3 regions of the Bradyrhizobium sp. SZCCHNRI3043 genome follow, and region 2 is predicted to be linked to each of the others. Evidence: predicted binding sites of a transcription regulator. Region 2 holds the regulator's gene; each other region holds the start of a gene.
What was found. Region 2 encodes PhoB, which activates phosphate uptake and scavenging genes when phosphate is short. Its sites were predicted from a motif close to TGTCATNNANCTGTCAT; they were not measured.
Positions count from the first base shown of each region.

Region 1 (7,209 bases), on a different contig from region 2:
CCGAGATCGCGATCGAGATGGTCACCAAATACGGGATGGATGCGACCGTCGGGCAGCGCACATACGCGCCGCGTCCACAGGTCTCGTTCCTGCAGCCACAGGATCAGATCGTGTCGGCGGCGGAGGAGACCGGCCGCGAGATCGATCTCGCCGTGCGGGATCTGATCGCAGACGGCGGCACCCGCGCTCGCGCGATCCTCGAAAGCCATCGCCCGGACCTCGAGCGCGGCGTCACGCTCCTGATCGCCAAGGAGACGCTGACCGCCGAGGAGTTTGCGCCGTTGCGGCCGGCCTCCGCTGCGGTCCCGGTCCGGGATGCCGTTGTCTCGAGCTGATCCGGGTTTCTACGGGGGATGTTCGCAACCGAAATCTAACCATCGCCTGATCAGTTGACCAGCAGCTCACCTTGACAGATCGAGGTCGTCGATCGGGGACCGGGCGGAGTTCGTTACGTGCTGCTGAATAACCTGAAGATTGCCCCCAAGCTCGCCATCGTCGTCGGCGTGGCGATGCTGGGCCTTGCCGCGGCCGGTACGTTTGCCGGCACTCTGATGCAAAAGGAGATGGTCGACGCCCGCATCGAACAGTGCCGGGCGATCGTCGAGACCGCGCGTAACATGGCCATGGGCCTCATCAAGGAGGTCGAAGCCGGCAAGCTGACGAAGGAGGCCGCGCTCGACGAGTTCGTCAATCGCGCGAGAACGATGACCTTCGACAAGGGCATGGGTTATCTGTTCGCCTACACGATGGACGGCAACGTGGTGTTGTCCCAGGATCCGAAGCAGCGTGGCTCGAATGTGATCGATTTCGAGCTCAACGGCCGCAAGCTCGTCGTCGAGCTGCGCGACGGCGTTGCCAAGAACGGCGAAGTCACCTTGCACTACGAATATCTGCGTCCCGGTCAGGAGCAGCCGACCCGCAAGATCTCCTATGCGGTGATGATTCCCGGCTGGAATACGTTCGTGGGCACCGGCGTCTACGTCGACGATCTCGATGCGAAGATGAAGCCCCTGAAATGGCTGATCTGGATGGCCTGCGCGGGCATCGCGGTCATCGCCGGCGGGATCGCCTGGCTGATCAGCCGCAGCATCAGCGTGCCGCTCGATCGTCTCGGCATCCGCATGCGCGAGATCGCAGATGGCCGGCTCGATGGCGAGATTCCCGGTGTCGGCCGCGGCGACGAGATCGGCGGGATGGCCGCCACCGTCCAGATCTTCAAGGACAACGCGCTGCGGATGCGCGAGCTCGAGCAGGCCGAGGCCGCCACCCAGCAGCGCGCGGCCGCCGAGCGGACCGCGGCCATGCAGAACCTCGCCGCCGACTTCGAGCGCAGCGTCAACGGCATCGTCCGCTCGGTGGCGTCGGCGGCCGAGAGCATGCAGCACACCGCGCAATCGATGACCTCGACCGCGAGCGATGCCAGCTCGCGCGCCTCGACCGTCAGCGCCGCCACCCAGAGCGCCAATGACAATGTCGGCACGGTCGCGGCCGCGGCCGAAGAGCTGTCGAGCTCGGTCAATGAGATTTCGCGCCAGGTCGCCCGTTCCAGCGAGATTGCGAGCAAAGCCGTGGGCGATGCGGAGCGCACCAATGCGACCGTTCAGGTGCTGTCGACCGGCGCCGAGAAGATCGGCGAGGTCGTCAAGCTGATCCACTCGATCGCGGCGCAGACCAACCTGCTGGCGCTGAACGCCACCATCGAAGCCGCGCGCGCCGGCGAGTCCGGCAAGGGCTTTGCCGTCGTCGCCTCGGAGGTGAAGGCGCTCGCCAACCAGACGGCGAAGGCGACCGAGGAGATTTCGGCACAGGTCGCGGCGATGCAGACCTCGACCCAGGATGCGGTCACCGCCATCAGCGGCATCACCCAGACCATCGCGCAGATGAGCGAGATCACCAATTCGATCTCGACCTCGATCGCGCAGCAGGGCGACGCGACGCGCGAGATCGCCCGCAACATCCAGTCCGTCGCTGCAGGCTCCAACGAGATCAGCGCCCATATCGGCGGCGTCACCAAGGCGGCGGAAGCGACCGGCATGGCTGCCTCCGAAGTGCTGTCGAGCGCGCGCGAGCTCGACAGCCAGTCGGGCCTGCTGCAGCAGGCCGTCGATGGCTTCATGGCGAAGGTGCGAACGGCCTGATCAGGTCAGGGCGCGCCGTTGATCCGGGGCTCTCGGATCAACGGCGGCCGTCAAGTCGTAGGCGTGCCAGCCGTCACTTGGCTTTGAGGAAGTCGCCGACCTCCAGCAGCACGAACTCGTTGTCGTCGGCCTTGTTGGGATCCCGGCTGGACGAGAACGGCAGGTTGTTGTCGTTGCCGACGATGATGTGGGTGTCGTCGACGCGGTCGACATTCTCGATCGTGAAGAACGGGAAGGCGAGCACGCCGTCGTTGAGCGGCTTGCGCGCCTTGTTGTCCGGATCCTTGATCTTCATCAGGTCGATAGAGGCGATCTTGCGGAGCGGCTTGCCGACGTTGGCGTCGGAGAGTTCGATCTTGTAGACGCGCTTGAACTTGGCGAGATCGGGAAAGCAGTTGTCGCCGCGCGTGCCCTGCGGGCAGGCCTTGTCGCTGGTGCCCTCGCCATTGTCGCGCTCGATGATCAGACCCTGGGTCGGATCGATCATGTTGAAGTCGCCGATCGCGTTGCCGTTCTGCTCGAACACGTACTGCCAAAACCGGCCGGTGAACCGCTCCGCCGCGACGTCGAATTCGAGGATGCGCGAGGCTTCCTTGCCGTCGACCTTCTCCCAATCCTTCTTCTCGGCGTCCCACAGCGGGCCTTCGAGCAGGCCGTAGATGAACTTGCCGTCGACCGAGGACGCGAAGCCTTCGTAGCCCTTCGAGCGCCGCAGGTTGACGTTCGCATAGGTCGCGCCTGGCGCGCCCGGCGATTGCACCGCCCAATGGTCGGGCGAGCGCACCGGCTTGCCGTCGGCGACCGTGTCGAACACGGCCAGCACCTTGCCGGTCCTGTCCGCCTTGATGACGTAGGGACCGAACTCGTCGCCGATCCAGAGATTGTCGCCGATGATCTGGAAGCCCTCGGTATCGAAATCAGCACCGGTCAAATAGCGCTTGGCGGTGTCCTCATGGACGATGCGGAAGGGAACCTTCCTGTCGGGATCATGCAGGAAGATCGTCTCGAGCCGCTCGACCTTGCCGCTGGTCCAGTCGATCTTGTGGTGGTTCAGATAGAGCATCGAGTCGGGCGAGTTGTAGCGCGAGCCCATGCCGTTGTCGGTGAGGACCCAGAACGTGCCGTCGGCCATCTTCTTGATGCCGGAGTGGCCCTGGAGAGGTTGTCCCTTGAACGGGAGCGACACCCCGGTCGGACGCTCATAGGACTTGCCCATCACGCTGCCGATCGCGTCGATGCGCTTGCCGGTGGTGTATTTGCCGGAGGTCTTGAGATCGTTCGGGGCATCGGCCGGCGCCTCGACGAAGGACTCGGCCGGCATCACGGCATGGCCGGAGAGCGTCGCCGGGAATTCGCCTTCGCCCTGGGCGAATGCGGAGCCGGCGCTGAGGACCATCGCGGCCACGGTGGTAAGAAGATATCGATGCATGAAAAGCCTCCTGGGAGCTTGAACACGCGCCGTTCTGAACAGGAGGCCTGACGCGCCGCTGACATTTCGATGACAGCCGGATGATGCTCCCCGGTCTTCATGAGGCGTCTTGCCGCACGCTCACACCTTGAGCCGGTCACCCGTGCCGGGAGGCCGGATCGGGACCCGCGACGCGATGATCACTCCGGCAATGACCAGCGCGTAGCCCGCAAGGTGGAACAGCCTGAGCTCCTCGCCGAGGAGCAGGATCGCGAGCACCGAGCCGAACAATGGCACCAGATGGAGGAACGGCGCGGCGCGGTTCGGTCCGATCAGGCTGATGCCGCGATTGAAGAACAGGTAGGCCAGTGTCGACGCAAACACGACCACGTAGCCGAGCGTCAGGACCGACAGCAGATCGGGCTTGAGCACGAAGCCCGACGCGTATTCCCAAGCCGCGAACGGCAGCAGCAGCACGGCGCCGGCCGCCGTGCAGGCTGAGATCAGCGACAGCTGGTGCACCGCCGGCCGTCGCGTCATGGCGGCCGAGTAGAGCCCGAATACCATCAGCGCGCCCGCAAACATCAGGTCACCGCGGTTGAATTGGATGCCGGCGAGCGCACCGAGATCGCCGCGCAGCAGGATCACCAGCACGCCGATCAGCGACATCGCAATGCCGGCGAATTGGGCGATGGTCAGGCGCACACCGAACAAGGCCAGCGACCACAGCGCGACGAACAGCGGCGTCGAGGATTGGATCAGGAGACCGTTCAGCGCCTGGGTATATTGCATCGCCCAATAGGACAGCGCGTTGTTGATGGCAAAGCCCGTCAGCGACAACAGCAGGATCAGCGGCCAATGCGCGCGCAATGTTCGCCAGTCGCGGGCGAGATGCGCGCGGGCGAAAGGCCACAGCATCAGGAACGTTCCGACCCAGCGGATGCAGGACAAGGTCAGCGGCGGGACATGACCGGCCACATAGCGCGCGAGCACGATGTTGCCGGCCCAGAACAGCGAGGCCAGCGTGAGCAGCAGATAGGGCTGGTTGTTCAGCCAGGAGAGCGGATGACGGTGTTGGGCAGGCAAAGGCAGCCAAGCGTGCTTGGAGAGACGAGGCAATCTGGGCTGAATCGTATCCCCTCGCAAGCCGGCGCAGCGGATTGGTGCCATGCATCGGATAGCAAAGGGCCGCGGGGGCGCGCGCAGGACGTGGATATCAGGTCGCCTGCTTGCGCGACGCCACGAACACGCCGGCGAGCACCAGCGCGAAGCCGATCACGTGGAAGACCTCCGGCTGCTCGCCGAGGAACACGAAGGCCATGATCGAGCCGAACACCGGGACCACGTGAAAGAATGGCGCGGCGCGATTGGCGCCGATCAGGAGCACGCCGCGATTGAAGCAGAGATAGGCGATCGTCGAAGGAAAGATGGCGACGTAGAGCAGCGACAACAGGTTCTGCGCGTCGAGCGCCATGACCGGTCGCGCGTTGAGTTCCCAGATCAGCAGCGGAATGAGGCTGGCTGCGCCGCAACCGAAGGTGAAGGCGACCATCGACAGGCCGTGGATCTGCGGCCGCTTGATCGTCAGCACCGAGTAGAAGCCGAACACCGCCATCGCGAGCAGGAAGATCAGATCCCCTCTGTTGAAGCTGATGTCGGCCAGCGCGGTGGGGTGACCGCGCGTCAGGATGAGCAGCACGCCCACGAGCGACAGCACGATGCCGATGGCCTGCGCCAGGGTCAGGTGCACGCGCAACAGCAGCATCGACCAAATTGCCACGATCAGCGGACCAGCCGACTGCAGCAGCAGGGTGTTGAGTGCCTGCGTATATTCGAGCGACCAGTATTGCAGCGTGTTGAAGGCGCCGATGCCCGTCACGGACAACGCGATCATGATGCCGAGCCGCGACCGGATCGCGGGCCAGTCCTGGCGCAGCTGTTTCCAGGCGAGCGGCAGGATCAGCAGGAAGGCGAGCGACCAGCGCAGGAACGACAATGTCACCGGCGGGATGTGGCCGGCGGCAAGCCGCCCGACGATCGAGTTGCCGGCCCAGCACAGCGCCGTGATGCTGAGCAGCACATAGGGCTGGTTGGCGATCCAGGCGCGCGTGGGCGCGGCGGACGCGGTGGGATCGGCGGCGGACATGCGGCGGTGTTGGCCTGGTTCGATGCGCCGCGGCGCGCGGCCGGGATGTCCGGCCGCCGTTCCTCCCGGCGCTTTCGACAGACACCAATTGCAGCTGCCTATCAAGAGGGCAGATGCATCGCGACCATGCAGCTATGGTCGTCGTCAAGATCGCGCACGAGCGTGTCCCCGGTGCGGTCTCCGCGGTCCGGATCGCACCGCGAGCGATTTGAGGCCCTCCGCACTGACCAGATAGGCGACGACGAGGGCGGCGATGGCAGCCAAGACGGCGAGGGGCGGTGCAACGAAGCCGAACCATGCGCCGGCCGGTGTGAAGGGCACGACCAGTGCGACGGCGAGCGCAGTGAGCGACGAAGCCGTCAGCATCGGATCCGCCCGGTTGCTCCATGGCCGCCCATTGGTCCGGATGATGAAGATGACGAGAATCTGGGTTGCCATCGATTCGAGGAACCATGCGGTGCGGAACTCATCGGGCGTCGCATGGAACAAATACAGCAGCGCGCCGAAGGTGAGAAAGTCGAACAGGGACGACAGGGGCCCCATGATCGCGGCAAAGCGCATGAGCCGCTTCATATCCCAGCGCTGCGGCCGCGCGGTCGCCTGCCGGCTCACGCGGTCGAACGGAATGCCGAGCTCGGAGAGATCGTAGAGCAGATTGTTGAGCAGGATCTGCGTCGGCAGCATCGGCAGGAACGGCAGCACCATCGATGCGGCGGCCATCGACAGCATGTTGCCGACATTCGAGCTCGCGCCCATTCGGACATACTTCAGGATGTTGGCGAAGGTGCGTCGGCCTTCTTCGACGCCGTTGGCGACGACGTCGAGATCAGAGGCGAGCAGGATGATGTCGGCGGCCGATTGGGCGACGCCGGTGGCGCCTTCGACGGACAGGCCGATGTCGGCCGCCTTCAGCGCCGGCGCATCGTTGATGCCGTCCCCGAGGAAGCCAACGATCTCGCCGGAGGCCTGCAGCGCCTTGACGATGCGCGATTTCTGATCGGGCGCGAGACGGCCGAACGCATCGGCCGAGTGCACCTGCACCGCGAGCGCGTCGTCGCTGAGCTCGGCGATGTCGCTGCCGGACAGCACGCGATCCGCCTTCAGCCCGACCAGGCCGGCCAGCCGCTTGACCACGACGGGATCGTCGCCGGAGAGGATCTTCAGCGCGATGCCGGCGCGGGCAAGCTGCGCGATCGCTGCCGCCGCGGTCGGCTTGGGCGGATCGGCGAACGCGCACAGCCCTTCGAAGATCAGTTCCTGCTCGTCGTCGGTTTCGATCTCGCGCGGCGCGCCGTTCCACGGCCGTGACGCGATCGCGACCGTGCGCAAGCCCTCGCGTGCGAGCGCGTGAACGCGCTCGTACATCTCGGTGCGGCCGTTGTCGTCGAGCGGCGCGAACGTGCCGCCATGCCGCTGCTGCGTGCACAACTCGATCACCGCCTCAGGCGCGCCCTTCACGATCAGGATCCGATCCTGGCCGCGGATCGCCAGCACCGAGCCGAGCCGGCGCGAGAAGT
Region 1 covers NZ_JAUHID010000011.1:49,315-56,523, forward strand. The annotation lists gene ftsH (ATP-dependent zinc metalloprotease FtsH) at 1-335, shown strand, start outside; gene QX124_RS21115 (methyl-accepting chemotaxis protein) at 453-2,138, shown strand; gene QX124_RS21120 (esterase-like activity of phytase family protein) at 2,212-3,567, opposite strand; gene QX124_RS21125 (DMT family transporter) at 3,688-4,632, opposite strand; gene QX124_RS21130 (DMT family transporter) at 4,763-5,692, opposite strand; gene mgtA (magnesium-translocating P-type ATPase) at 5,837-7,209, opposite strand, start outside.
Region 1: a site for PhoB is predicted at 3,637-3,653, ahead of QX124_RS21120 (esterase-like activity of phytase family protein). Genes of this name have one in related genera too.

Region 2 (7,209 bases):
CTACACCGGCATGATGAACAAAGCCGGCAAGACCGTGCAGCCGACCGTCGAGGCCTTCCAGGCCGCGGCCGCGAATGCCGACTGGGCCAAGGCCCCCGGCTACTACGTGATCCTCGCCAACCAGCCCGGCGACAAGTCCTGGCCGATGACGGCGGCGACCTTCATCCTGATGCACAAGGAGCCGGCCGACAAGGCGGCGTCCGGCGAAGCCATCAAGTTCTTCAAGTGGTCGTTCGAGAAGGGCGGCAAGATGGCTGAGGAGCTCGACTACATCCCGATGCCCGACAGCGTCGTGAAGCTGATCGAGAAGACCTGGTCGGCCGACATCAAGAGCTGAGCTGGACGTATCGAAAATCCCCTCTCCCGGCCTCCGGGGGAGGGACGCTACCGGGGTTGCGGCGTGTCCAAGGAACAGGGGGCAGAATTGGCAGAGATGGCGGTTCAGACCGAAGTCAGCGATATCGCGGCCGCTGCCGGACCCTATGACCGGGCACGCGCGCTCAACGCCTTCAAGCTCGGCGACGTGACCTTCTATTGGATCACGCGGCTGTCCGCGATCTCCGTCCTGTTGATCCTGGGCGGCATCATCCTGTCGCTCATCGTTGGCGCATGGCCGGCCATGAGAGAATATGGCTTCGAATTCCTGTGGACGCGGCGCTGGGCGCCGTCGGCCGATCCGCCGGTGCTCGGCGCGCTCGGCCCTATCTACGGCACCTTGGTCACGTCCTTCATCGCGATGCTGATCGCCATTCCGGTCGGTCTGGGCATTGCGATCTTCCTCACCGAGCTGTGCCCGCAATGGCTGCGCCGTCCGATCGGACTTGCGATCGAGCTGCTCGCCGGCATTCCTTCGATCATCTACGGCATGTGGGGCTTCTTCGTGCTGGGGCCGTTCCTGGCCTATACGTTCCAGCCGTTCATGATCAATCTCTGCGCCGGCATCCCCGTGCTGCAGGACATCTTCGCCGGTCCGCCGTCCTATCTCAGCCTGTTCAACGCCTCGCTGATCCTGGCGATCATGGTGTTGCCGTTCATCACCTCGATCTCGGTCGACGTGTTCAAGACCGTCCCGCCGGTGCTGAAGGAAGCCGCCTACGGGGTCGGCTGCACCACCTGGGAGGTCGTGCGCAGCGTCGTCATTCCCTACACCCGCGTCGGCGTCATCGGCGGCGTCATGCTGGCGCTGGGCCGTGCGCTCGGCGAAACGATGGCGGTGACCTTCATCATCGGCAACTCGTTCCGGATCTCATCCTCGATCTTCGCGCCGGGCACCACGATCTCGGCCGCCATCGCCTCCGAATTCCAGGAGAGCGACGGGCTGCACCAGTCGAGCCTGATCCTGCTCGGTCTGCTGCTGTTCGTGCTCACCTTCTTCGTGCTGGCGAGCGCGCGGCTGATGCTCATGCGGCTCGAAGCCAAGGCGGGAAGATAAGCCATGTCCAGCGCTGATACGCTTACACTCGATGCGCCGGTCAATCCGATCTATGCGCGCCGGCGCCGCAGGGACATCGTGATCCGCGGCCTCTGCGTCGCCGCCGCGATGTTCGGCGTCACCTGGCTGGCGCTGATCCTGTTCACGCTGTTCTATAACGGACTCGCCGGCCTCAGCCTGCAGGTTTTTGCCGCCGACACGCCGCCACCCGGCTCCAGCGAAGGCGGCCTGCGCAACGCCATCGTCGGCTCCTTGATCATGACGATCATCGGCGTCGGCATCGGCGCGCCGCTCGGCCTGTTCGCCGGCACCTATCTCGCCGAATACGGCCGCAACGACCGCCTGACCTCGGTGATCCGCTTCATCAACGACATCCTGCTGTCGGCGCCCTCGATCATCATCGGCCTGTTCATCTATGGTGCGGTCGTGGTGCCGATGGGCGGCTTCTCGGCACTCGCGGGTTCCCTTGCATTGGCGGTCATCGTGATCCCGGTGGTGCTGCGCACCACCGAGGACATGCTGCTGCTCGTGCCCAACCCGCTGCGCGAGGCGGCGTCTGCGCTCGGCCTGCCGCGCTCGCTGGTGATCCGCCGCATCGCCTATCGGGCGGCGCGCTCGGGCCTCATCACCGGCGTGCTGCTTGCCACCGCCCGCGTCGCCGGCGAGACCGCGCCTCTGCTGTTCACCGCGCTGTCGAACCAGTTCTGGAGCCTCAACCTTTCCAGGACGATGGCGAACCTGCCCGTCACCATCAACAATTTCGTCCAGAGCCCTTATGCCTACTGGAAGCAACTGGCCTGGAGCGGAGCCCTTCTCATCACTCTGGCCGTGCTCGCCCTGAACATCGGTGCACGCATTCTCGGCGCCGAGAGGAACACCAAATGACCGAACTGTCCGTCTCCGTCAGTCAGCCCAATCACGCTCTTCACGGCAAGGCGCTTCCGGATGCGCCGGCCAAGGTGACTGCGCGCAACCTCAACTTCTACTACGGCGACCATCACGCGCTGAAGAACATCAACCTGTCGCTGGGCACCAACCGCGTCACCGCGTTCATCGGCCCGTCCGGCTGCGGCAAGTCCACGCTGCTGCGCATCTTCAACCGGATGTACGATCTCTATCCGGGCCAGCGCGCGACCGGGCAGCTGATGCTCGACAACACCAACATCCTCGATCCCAAGCTCGATCTGAATCTGCTGCGCGCCCGGGTCGGCATGGTGTTCCAGAAGCCGACGCCGTTCCCGATGACGATCTACGAGAACATCGCCTTTGGCATCCGCCTCTATGAGAAGATATCGAAGTCGGAGATGGACGACCGGGTCGAGAAGGCGCTGCGCGGCGGCGCGTTGTGGAACGAGGTCAAGGACAAGCTCAACGCCTCGGGCCTGTCGCTGTCCGGCGGCCAGCAGCAGCGACTGTGCATCGCGCGCACCGTGGCGGTCCGGCCGGAGGTGATCTTGTTCGACGAGCCGTGCTCGGCGCTCGATCCGATCTCGACCGCCAAGGTCGAGGAGCTGATCCAGGAGCTCGCCGAAAACTATACGATCGCCATCGTGACGCATAACATGCAGCAGGCGGCGCGCGTCTCCGACAAGACCGCCTTCATGTATCTCGGCGAGCTGATCGAGTTCGACGACACCAGCAAGATCTTCACCTCGCCGAGTGATCGGCGGACCCAGGATTACATCACCGGCCGGTTCGGCTGACGCCGACGACATTGTCTTCAGGAGATCATCATGGCCAGTGAACATACCGCCAAGGCGTTCGACAGCGATCTGCAGGACCTCACCCGTCTGGTATCGGAGATGGGCGGCCTCGCAGAGCGGCTGATCGTCGATTCCGTCGATGCGCTGGTGCGGCGCGACATCGCGCTCGGCCAGAAGGTGGTCGCCACCGACGCCGAGGTCGACAAGCTGCAGCGCATCATCGAGGAGCGCGCCGTGCTCACGATCGCCCGTCGCCAGCCGATGGCGGTCGACCTGCGCGAGATCGTCGGCGCGATGCGCGTGGCGACCGATCTGGAGCGCATCGGCGACCTCGCCAAGAACATCGGCAAGCGCGTCGCGGCGCTGGAGAGCGACTTCCATCCGCTGAAGCTGATCCGCGGCCTCGAGCACATGACCGATCTGGTGCAGTCGCAGGTCAAGACGGTGCTGGACGCCTATGCCGCGCATGACCTGCCGGCGGCGATGACGGTGTGGAAGGGCGACGAGGAAGTCGACGCCATCTGCACCTCGCTGTTCCGCGAGCTCCTGACCTACATGATGGAGGATCCGCGCAACATCTCGTTCTGCATCCACCTGATGTTCTGCGCCAAGAACATCGAGCGCATCGGCGATCACGCGACCAACATCGCCGAGACTGTATTCTATATGATCGAAGGCCAGCAGATCATGGACAAGCGCCCGAAGGGCGACATGACGAGCTTCGCGACGACGATTCCCGGTAACTAAGAGAGACGGTTCAGACATGGGCGCCCGAATTCTGGTGGTGGAGGACGAGGAGGCGCTGACGACGCTGCTGCGCTACAACCTCGAGGCCGAAGGCTACGAGGTCGAGACCGTGGCGCGCGGCGACGAGGCCGACACGCGGCTGAAGGAGCGCGTTCCGGATCTCGTCGTGCTCGACTGGATGCTGCCGGGCCTCTCCGGCATCGAGTTGTGCCGCCGCCTGCGCGCGCGCTCCGAGACCCGGCAACTGCCGATCATCATGCTGACGGCGCGCGGCGAGGAGAGCGAGCGCGTGCGCGGACTCGCCACCGGCGCCGACGACTACATCGTCAAGCCGTTCTCGGTGCCGGAGCTCCTGGCGCGCGTGAAAGGCCTGCTGCGGCGGGCGAGCCCGGAGCGGCTGGCGACCGTGCTGTCCTATGGCGACATCGAGCTCGACCGCGAGAAACGCCGCGTGGCGCGCTCGGGGCGGCCGATCGATCTCGGCCCGACCGAATACCGCCTGCTCGAATTCTTCCTCGAGCACCCCGGCCGCGTGTTCAGCCGCGAACAGCTGCTCGACAGCGTCTGGGGCCGCGACATCTACATCGACGAGCGCACCGTCGACGTCCATATCGGCCGCCTGCGCAAGCTGCTCAATCCCGGCCGCGAGCAGGACCCGATCCGCACCGTGCGCGGCGCCGGTTATGCGCTCGATGATCGCTTCGCCAAGAGCGAGCAGGTGTAAGGGGCGATCGGACGTGAGGACGAAGCAGGTGTGAGGCGCGAGCGGGCCCGATTGAGGAGATCGCGGTCCGCTTTCCGCCACGCCGCCGCCGTCTTGATCGTGTCTGCTTCGTGGCCCGTCACGATGTTTCGGTCCCAGCGGACGCCCTTGATCAAGACCATCATCATATCTCTTGCCGTGCTGCTCGGCGGCGCGGCGGGCGCCCCGGCCGCCGAGCTCGAAGACGCGGTCGCGGCGGCAGGCAACGGGCAGCATGCGGCGGCGATGCGACGGCTGCTGCCGCTGGCCGCCAAGGGCGATGCGCGGGCGCAGTTCGACGTCGGCTTCATGCAGGCGTTCGGCTGGGGCGTGCCGCGTAATCCGAGCGAGGCGCTGGCCTGGTACCGCAAGGCCGCCGATCAGGGGCTAGCCGTCGCGCAACATTATCTCGGCATCGCCTACGTCAATGGCGAGGGTGTTGCCTCGAACTACGGCGAAGCCAGTCGCTGGTTCAGCCGCGCGGCGGCGCAGGGCTTCGCCCAGTCGCAATACATGCTCGGCCTGATGCTGCTCGACGGCCGCGGTGTGAAACAGGACGTCGTGCAGGGCTATGCCTGGCTGGTGATGGCGGGCCGTAGTGGCGTGCGATCGGCCGGCCGCGACGTGCAGCGGGTCAGGTTGACCGAGCCGCAGCGCGTCCAGGCCCAGAGCGCCATTGCGTCCTGGCAGCCGAAACCGGAATCGGCGGATGCGGGCATTGCCACTCCGCGTCCGGAGCAACTGCTCGGGCTCGATCGCCACATCGGCGAGGTCGTCGATCCCACCTCCTGGCCGGCGTCGTCGATCGGCGTCGTCACCGTCGCGCAATACTCGAGCGGCGGCTGGTGCACCGGCACCCTGGTGGCGCCGCGCGTCGTGCTCACCGCCGCGCATTGCGTCTTCAACGGCGTGGCGCAGGTCAGCCCCGGCAATGTCCGCTTCCTGGCCGGCATGAACCGTGGCACGCCGGCGGCATCGTCGGTCGCCGACAAGCTGATCGTGGCGCCCGATTTCGTCCCGACCCGGCACGACAGATGGTCGCTCGACCGCTCGCCCGCCGATTGGGCGCTGATCGTGCTGAAGGATGCGCTGCCGTCGAAGCCGGTGGCGGTCAAGGCGCTGACCCGCGAGGAGCTCGCGGCTGCGACGACGGCCGGCACCATCTCCGAGATCGGCTATGGCCAGGAGCGGCGCTATTCGCCGACCGGCCAGCGCAATTGCAGCGCCGGCATGACCAAGGACGGGATGCTGCTGACGGTGCATTGTCTGGCCAATTTCGGCTATTCGGGCTCGCCGATCCTCGCCGAGGTCGGTGGGCAGCCTGCCGTGGTCGGCATCTTCTCGGCGTTCCACGAGGAGACCCGGCTGATGTTCGCCGCCCCCGCGAGCCAGTTCGAGGCGGTCGTGCGCCGCGAGATCGCGGCGCAGAGTGCCTCGGCGCGGTGAGGGAAGGAGCGAGAGAGACGAGGTCCCGCCGCTGGTCATGATCTGTGCGTGACTGGATAGCGGGTTGCCAAGCGAGAGGGCGGTCCGGGAAGCGCCACCCAGGTTTTCCTGCAGCTTTCGCCTGCAGCGGGGCCTTACCGAACTGGCCTGGCTCTTGCTATAGTCCGAGTATGACGATTGTTCAAATTGATCATCCTCGGGCCGCGCGGCTGCTGTGGTGGCGGTCGCAGCCCGGCCGGACCGTTGCGCTGGTCGCCGGACTGGTCGCCGCCAACGCGCTCGCCTGGGCCTGGGCGTTCGCGCTCTACGCCGACCGGCCCGCCATCGTCGGCACCGCGATGCTGGCTTGGCTGCTCGGACTGCGCCATGCGATCGATGCGGATCACATCGCGGCCATCGACAACGTCGTGCGGAAGCTGGTGCAGGACGGTAGCGCCCCGCGCGCCGCCGGCCTCTATTTTGCGCTCGGCCATTCCAGCGTCGTCGTTATCGCCACCATCGTCGTGAGCCTCATCGCCGGCGCCGACCTCCTGGATGAAGAGAGTGCGATCAGGGCGATCGGCGGCGTCATCGGCACGTCGGTATCGTCCGGCTTCCTGCTGCTTATCGCGTTGGCGAACCTCATTCTGTTCGTGAACCTCTGGCGCCGCGCCGCACAGCCGCAGTCCGAGATGGAAACCGCCGGAAACAGCGGACGGGGCATCCTCATCCGCCTGCTGCGCCCCGTGCTCCGCCTGGTGGGACGCGCCTGGCACATGTATCCGCTCGGCTTCCTGTTCGGTCTCGGCTTCGACACTGCGAGCGAGATCGGGCTTCTCAGCCTGTCGGCGACCGAGGCTGCGCGCGGCGCGAGCCTCGCCCATGTGCTGGTATTCCCGGCGCTGTTCGCGGCTGCGATGGCCACTGTCGACACCGCCGACAGCATGCTGATGGTCGGCGCCTATCGCTGGGCGCTGACCGATCCCGCACGCAAGCTGCGCTATAACCTCGTGATCACCGGCGCATCCGTTGCGATCGCGCTGGTGATCGGCAGCTTCGAGGCGTTCACGCTGTTGGCGCCGCGGCTTGGCCTGACGGGGGGATGGGCTGACGTCGCCACCGCGCTGGGCGACGATGTCGCCAATCTCGGAATCGTCGCG
Region 2 covers NZ_JAUHID010000001.1:652,027-659,235, forward strand. The annotation lists gene pstS (phosphate ABC transporter substrate-binding protein PstS) at 1-337, shown strand, start outside; gene pstC (phosphate ABC transporter permease subunit PstC) at 434-1,432, shown strand; gene pstA (phosphate ABC transporter permease PstA) at 1,436-2,317, shown strand; gene pstB (phosphate ABC transporter ATP-binding protein PstB) at 2,314-3,135, shown strand; gene phoU (phosphate signaling complex protein PhoU) at 3,166-3,882, shown strand; gene phoB (phosphate regulon transcriptional regulator PhoB) at 3,899-4,606, shown strand; gene QX124_RS03085 (trypsin-like serine protease) at 4,754-6,070, shown strand; gene QX124_RS03090 (HoxN/HupN/NixA family nickel/cobalt transporter) at 6,241-7,209, shown strand, end outside.

Region 3 (7,209 bases), 380 kb from region 2:
ACCTCGTTCTGCCCGGAGGGAGACAGCGGATCGCCGAGGCTGGCTCGCGCAGCAAGGCGATGGCGATGGTTCGACCGGAAACGATCGGGATCGTCGGCGCGGCGGCATCGTGCCTGACCGGCCTCGTCGACAGCGTCCGCTTCGCCGGTGATCGCCAGCGGATCGTCGTCCGCGACGCCGCCGCCGTTCCACTGACGGTGGACGCACCGAATACGATCAGGGTCAGCGCGGGTGAGCGGATCGGCCTGTCGATTGAGCCGAGCGCCATTCGTCTGCTGCCGGAGCAAGGTGGATCAGCATGAGCACGCGTCCTGTCACCATCGCCCAGATATCCGACCTGCACATCAAGACGCCCGGCCGGCTCGCCTACCGCCGCGTCGATACGGCGCGTGCGCTGGCCCGTTGCATCACGGAGCTCAACCGGTTCGAGCCGAAGCTCGATCTGGTGGTGATCTCGGGCGATCTCGTCGATACGCCGTCGTCTGCCGAATACGATCATCTCAAGGATCTTCTCGGCGAACTCGAGATTCCATTCGCCGCCGTGCCCGGCAATCACGATTCACGCGAGCTGATGCGCGCGGCGTTTCCGGGCACTCTCCATGGTGGACCTACCGGTCCGCTGAACCGGCATGTGGCGTTGGCCGATCTCGATCTGCTTCTGCTCGATTCCAGCGTGCCCGGCCATCCGCATGGCGAGCTCGATGAGGCGAGTCTCCAATGGCTCGACGCCACGCTGTCCGCCTCCAGCGAAAAGCCGGCCTTGCTGTTTCTGCATCATCCGCCGTTCGCCACTGGCATCTGGCACATGGACCGGCAGAACCTGCGCAACGCCGACGATCTCGCGGCCATCCTCACGCGCCATCCGCGGGTGCAACTGATCGGATGCGGTCACGTCCACCGCGCGGCACTGACCCGGTTTGCCGGCATTCCCTGTGCGATTTGTCCGGCGCCGAACCATGCCGTCGCGCTCGACCTGGCCGAGCTTCGACCGCCATCCTTCCGGATCGAGCCGCCGGCCTTTCACCTTCATGCCTGGTTTCAAGGACCGGGATTCGGAACGATCGTCACTCATCAGGTGCCGATCGGGGATTTCGACGGGCCGCATCCGTTCTTCAATCAAGACGGCACGCTCATCGACTGAGCGCGCAAGGACGCGACAAAGCGATGGGACGTCTGGTCTAGCTCTCGACCTCGAAGGTCACGCGCTCCGCGGCGAAGCGCGAGCGTTTGCTGACGAGCGGCTTCGCATCGGCATCGATGTCGGTGCTGTCGACGACCAGCACCGGGCGCCCAATCGCGAGGTCGAGCCGAGCGGCGTCGCTTGCGTCGGCGATGGCTGCCGTGATCCTGGTCGTGCCGCGGCGATAGTCGCGAATGCCGTAATGCGCGAGCAGCGCCGTCATCGAGCGGACTGACGCGAAGATGTGACCGGCCCCGGGAAATCGCTCGGACGACAGCCAGGACGTGCTGACGCAGATCGGGGTCTTGTCGGCAAGACGCAGTGCCTCGATTCGGACCAGCGGTGCACCTGTCTTCAATCGCAGCTCGCGCGCGAGTTCGCGCGTCGCGGGCTCTTCGGACGCTGCGATCAACTGCCCACGAGGCTCACGCCCGCCGGCGCCCACGATCTCGGAGAACCTGGTTCGCGATCTCAGGGGATATGACAGACGAGGCGCTTCGACATAGGTGCCGCTGCCGCGCTCGGCGCGCACGAGGCCGCGTTCCGCCAAGGTCGCGAGCGCGCGACGCACCGTATGACGGTTGACGCGGTAGGTTTCGGCGATCTCGGTCTCGCCGGGCAGGCGCGTGCCGGCGGCGAAGCGGCCGTCGGCGATGTCGCGCTCGATGCCGTCGGCCACCCGCCGCCACAGCGCCACGCCCGAATCGGCGCCCTGCATGCTCATCGCGGCTCTCCGCTCTCCGGCCTCGAAATCACGTCCATGTCATCAAACAGTCATGGCGCTTCGTTACGAAGTTGTCTATTAACATAGACAACTTCGCGACGGCAAGATCGGGATGAAGATGGACGGCGAGACGGCGATGCAGGACCGGCGCAGGGCGGCGATGCGGGTATTGGCGCATGCCTCGCGTGTGGACATCCGCGCCAGGCTCGATAGCCTCGCGCTGCCTGAGCATCGCGACCTGCGCCCGGCGGAGAATGGCCTCGTGATGCTGCGGGGCCGGATCGGCGGTGATGGAGCGCCGTTCAATGTCGGCGAGGCGACGGTGTCGCGCGCCGCGGTGCGGCTGGAGAGCGGCGAGGTCGGGTTCGGCTATGTGCTGGGACGCGACGCCGCCAAGGCGCGTCTGATGGCGCTGTGTGACGCGATGATCCAGTCATCAAGCCACACGCGATCGATCGAGACGCAGGTGGTTGCGCCGCTGCAGGCGCAGATGCGCACTTCGCGCGAGCACCGCGCAGAGGAGGCTGCGGCCACGCGTGTCGATTTCTATACGATGGTGCGAGGAGAAGGCTGATGGCTGCCGCCGCTTCCGATCTGCAGCCTGGTTTCGCCGACAATGTCCTGTCCGCGCAATCGACCTTCCGTACCGTCATGGAGGCCATGGCGCGTCCGGGAAATGTGCGGCAGGTCGAGGTCAATGTCGGCCGGCCCTCGTCCTTGATGCCTGGTGCCGCCGCGATCGCGTTGACTCTGTTCGATCACGATACGCCGATCTGGCTCGATGCGCCGCTCGCCGGCACGCCCGAGGTCGGCGCCTGGCTCAAGTTTCACACCGGGGCGCCGATCGTCGCCAATGCCGCGCTCGCCTGCTTTGCAGTGGCGGCAGACCCCGAAGCGCTGCCTGATCTGAATTCATTCGCGCTCGGCAGTGCTGAGTACCCCGATCGCTCGACGACGCTGATCCTGCAGGTGCCGAGCTTGTCCGGAGGGCCGGCGTTCAAGCTGCGCGGTCCGGGCATCGACGGGACGACATTGTTCCGTGCAACGGTCGCGCCCGCCGACCTGTTCGAGCGGCTGTCGATCAATGAGAAGCTGTTTCCGCGTGGTGTCGATGTGGTGCTGGTCGATGGCTCGTCCATCGTCGCCATCCCGCGGACGACGCGACTCGTTTCCGCAGGAGAGTAAGGCATGTATGTCGCCGTGAAAGGTGGCGAGCGCGCCATCGAGAACGCGCACCGGCTGCTGGCGCATGAGCGCCGGGGTGATCGCGACGTGCCGGAGCTGTCGCTGGTGCAGATCTCCGAGCAGTTGGGGCTTGCCGTCGATCGCGTGATGAGCGAAGGCTCGCTGTACGACCGCGAGCTCGCGGCGCTCGCAATCAAGCAGGCACGGGGTGATCTGATCGAGGCGATCTTCCTGGTGCGCGCCTTCCGCGCGACCCTGCCGCGCTTCGGTGCGACCGAGCCGGTCGACACCGGTGCGATGCGGGTGCAGCGGCGCGTCTCGTCGACCTTCAAGGACATTCCCGGCGGCCAGGTGCTCGGGCCGACCTTCGACTATACGCATCGGCTGCTCGATCCGCAGTTGGCGGCAGGCGCCGAGCCGGAGCCGCCGGCCCGTGCCGAGGCGCCGAATGCGCCGACGCCACGTGTCACCGACATTCTCGGCCAGGACGGCTTGATCGAGCCGTCGCCGCAAGCCGAGGTTGGCGCGCCGGTCGGCGATCTCACCCGCGATCCTCTGAGCTTTCCCGCCGATCGTGATCTGCGGTTGCAGAATCTCGCACGCGGTGATGAGGGATTTCTGCTCGCGCTCGGCTACTCGACCCAGCGCGGCTATGGCCGCAACCATCCCTTTGCCGGCGAAATCCGCTTCGGCGAAGTCGAGGTCGAGTTCTTGGCCGAGGAGATCGGCTTTGCGGTGCCGCTCGGATCGGTCGAGCTGACCGAATGCCAGATGGTGAACCAGTTCAAGGGGTCGGCGACCGAACCGCCGTGCTTCACGCGCGGTTATGGCCTCGCCTTCGGGCAGAGCGAGCGCAAGACGATGTCGATGGCCCTCGTCGACCGAGCCTTGCGCGCGCGCGAGCTCGGCGAGGATATGGTTGCACCGGCGCAGGATGAGGAGTTCGTGATGTCGCACTCCGACAATGTGCAGGCGACCGGGTTCGTCGAGCATCTGAAGCTGCCGCATTATGTCGACTTCCAGTCCGAGCTCGGCCTGCTGCGCAAGCTGCGCCAGGAATTCGCCGAGGCCAATGCCGCTCCTGAATTGAAGGAAGCTGCGGAATGAACGCGCCGACGTACAACTTCGCTTATCTCGACGAGCAGACCAAGCGGATGATCCGCCGCGCGATCCTGAAGGCGATCGCGATTCCCGGCTATCAGGTGCCGTTCGCGAGCCGCGAGATGCCGATGCCCTATGGCTGGGGCACCGGCGGCGTGCAGGTCACCGCCGCCATTCTCGGTCCCGACGATGTGCTCAAGGTCATTGACCAGGGCTCGGACGATACGACAAATGCGATCTCGATTCGCAAGTTCTTCGCCAAGACCGCGGGCGTCGCGACCACGACGTCGACGGAAGAGGCGAGCGTGATTCAGACCCGTCACCGAATTCCCGAGGCGCCGCTTCACGAGGGGCAGGTGCTGGTCTATCAGGTGCCGATCCCGGAGCCGCTGCGCTTTCTCGAGCCGCGCGAGACCGAGACCCGCCGCATGCATGCGCTGGCCGAGTATGGCCTGATGCACGTCAAGCTCTATGAGGACATCGCACGTTTCGGTCATATCGCGACCTCCTACGCCTATCCGGTCAAGGTCAATGCGCGCTACGTGATGGATCCGTCACCGACGCCCAAGTTCGACAATCCCAAGATGGACAATTGCCCGGCGCTGCAATTGTTCGGTGCGGGACGCGAGAAGCGAATCTATGCCATTCCGCCCTATACGCCGGTCGTCTCGCTGGATTTCGAGGACCATCCGTTCACGCGTTACAAGTTCGACGCGCCCTGCGCGCTGTGCGGCGCGGAGGATTCCTATCTGGACGAGATCGTGACCGACGACAAGGGCAGCCGCATGTTCGTGTGCTCCGATACCGATTACTGCGAGGGCCGCCAGGCGTCCGGACATCGTGGCGCGCAGAGCGCCGCCCCGCACAGGGAGAGCGCCCATGGCTGAGATGATCAGCGCCTCCGATCAGCCGCTGCTCGTCGCCGAGGGGCTTGCAAAGAGCTACGGCCGGTTGGCGGCATGCCGCGACGTCTCCTTCGTGCTCTATCCAGGCGAGGTGCTCGCCATTGTCGGCGAGTCCGGCTCGGGCAAATCGACACTCTTGCAGATGTTGTCGGCGCAACTGGCGCCGACGGCTGGCCGCGTGTCCTATCGGATGCGTGACGGGGTGCTGCGCGATCTTGCCGGGCTCGGGGAGGCCGAACGCCGTTTTCTGTTCCGCACCGATTGGGGCTATGTCCATCAGGACCCGGCGCAAGGCCTGCGCATGGCGGTTTCGGCGGGCGCCAATGTCGGCGAGCGGCTGATGGCGGTCGGCTGGAATAACTATGGCCGGATCAGGCAGACCGCCTCGTCATGGCTCGCGCGCGTGGAGATCGACGTCGCCCGCATCGACGATGCGCCGCGGACCTATTCCGGCGGCATGCGGCAGCGGCTGCAGATCGCGCGCAATCTCGTGACCGAGCCCAGGCTCGTGTTCATGGATGAGCCGACTGGGGGGCTCGACGTATCCGTGCAGGCGCGCCTGCTCGATCTGATGCGCAGCCTCGTCAACGAGCTCGGCCTCGCCGCCATCGTCGTGACCCACGATCTGGCCGTGGCGCGGTTGCTGTCTCATCGTGTGATGGTCATGAAGGAGGGGCGGGTGATCGAGACCGGTCTCACCGACCAGGTGCTCGATGATCCGCGCGAGCCTTACACGCAGCTCCTCGTGTCCTCGATCCTGCCGCCATGATGCAATTGGGCCCAATGCGATGACCGTGATGATCGATGTCGAGAATGCAGAGAAGACCTTCACCATGCATCTGCAGGGCGGCATACCGCTGCCCGTGGTGCGCGGCGTGTCGTTCCAGGTCAAGGCGGGCGAATGCGTCGTGTTGTCGGGACCGTCGGGCGCGGGCAAGTCGTCGATCCTGAAGATGATCTTCGGCAACTACCGTTGCGATGGCGGCCGCATCGGCGTCCGGCACCAGGGCGAGATGACCAATCTCGCCGGCGCCGAGCCGCGCCTGGTCCTGAATGCGAGGCGGCAGACCATCGGCTATGTCAGCCAGTTCCTGCGCGCGGTGCCGCGCGTCCCTGCACTCGATGTCGTTGCCGAACCGCTGCTCGCGGCCGGCTTGCCGCGCGACGATGCGCGGGTGCGGGCGGGTGGGCTGCTGCGACGGCTGAACATTCCCGAACGGCTGTGGTCGCTGCCGCCATCGACCTTCTCGGGCGGCGAGCAGCAGCGGGTCAACATCGCACGCGGCTTCATCTCCGAAGTTCCGGTGCTGTTGCTCGACGAGCCGACCGCGTCGCTCGATGCGGCGAACCGCGCGGTCGTGGTCGACCTGATCGCAGCGAAGAAGAAGGACGGAGTGGCGATGCTCGCGATCGTGCATGATGACGAGATCCGCGCCCAGATTGCGGATCGCATGGTCGACGTCATGACATTCGCCGCGGCGGCGTAAAGGGACAAATTGCAGATGAGCGCGAACATGTCCGATCTCGTGATAGGAAATGCCAGGCTGGTCCTCGCCGACCGCGTCGTCGAGCAGGGCTGGGTGGCGATCGCGGGAGGCCGGATCGCCGAACTGGGCGAGGGGGCAGCGCCGGTTGGCAGCCTGGATGCCGGCGGCGACCTGTTGATGCCCGGCCTGGTCGAACTGCACACTGATCACCTCGAAGCGCATTTCGTGCCGCGCCCGAAAGTCTACTGGGATCCCGTTGCTGCCGTCATTTCCTATGACGGGCAGCTCGCGACCGCGGGCATCACGACGGTGCTGGATTCGCTGCGGGTGTGGAGCGAAGAGGGCGCCGAGGGCGTCGACGGCCAGGCCAATGTGCTCGCGGATGCGATCGCGACGGCGCGCGACGGCGGGTTGCTGCGGTCCGATCACTTCCTGCATCTGCGCTGCGAGGTGCCAATGCCGACCGTAGTCGAGGAGGCGCGGCAGCTGGCCGGGCGCCCGGATGTGCGGCTGATGTCGCTGATGGATCATACGCCCGGGCAGCGCCAGTTTCGCGACGAAGGCAAGCTGCGCGACTACTATCGCGGCAAGAGCGGCGGCAAGACCGATGCAGAGCTCGACGTGATG
Region 3 covers NZ_JAUHID010000001.1:1,030,561-1,037,769, forward strand. The annotation lists gene QX124_RS04925 (ABC transporter ATP-binding protein) at 1-302, shown strand, start outside; gene QX124_RS04930 (phosphodiesterase) at 299-1,141, shown strand; gene phnF (phosphonate metabolism transcriptional regulator PhnF) at 1,179-1,904, opposite strand; gene phnG (phosphonate C-P lyase system protein PhnG) at 2,023-2,478, shown strand; gene phnH (phosphonate C-P lyase system protein PhnH) at 2,478-3,089, shown strand; gene QX124_RS04950 (carbon-phosphorus lyase complex subunit PhnI) at 3,093-4,196, shown strand; gene QX124_RS04955 (alpha-D-ribose 1-methylphosphonate 5-phosphate C-P-lyase PhnJ) at 4,193-5,077, shown strand; gene phnK (phosphonate C-P lyase system protein PhnK) at 5,070-5,864, shown strand; gene phnL (phosphonate C-P lyase system protein PhnL) at 5,884-6,582, shown strand; gene QX124_RS04970 (alpha-D-ribose 1-methylphosphonate 5-triphosphate diphosphatase) at 6,598-7,209, shown strand, end outside.
Region 3: a site for PhoB is predicted at 1,942-1,958, ahead of phnF (phosphonate metabolism transcriptional regulator PhnF). Genes of this name have one in related genera too.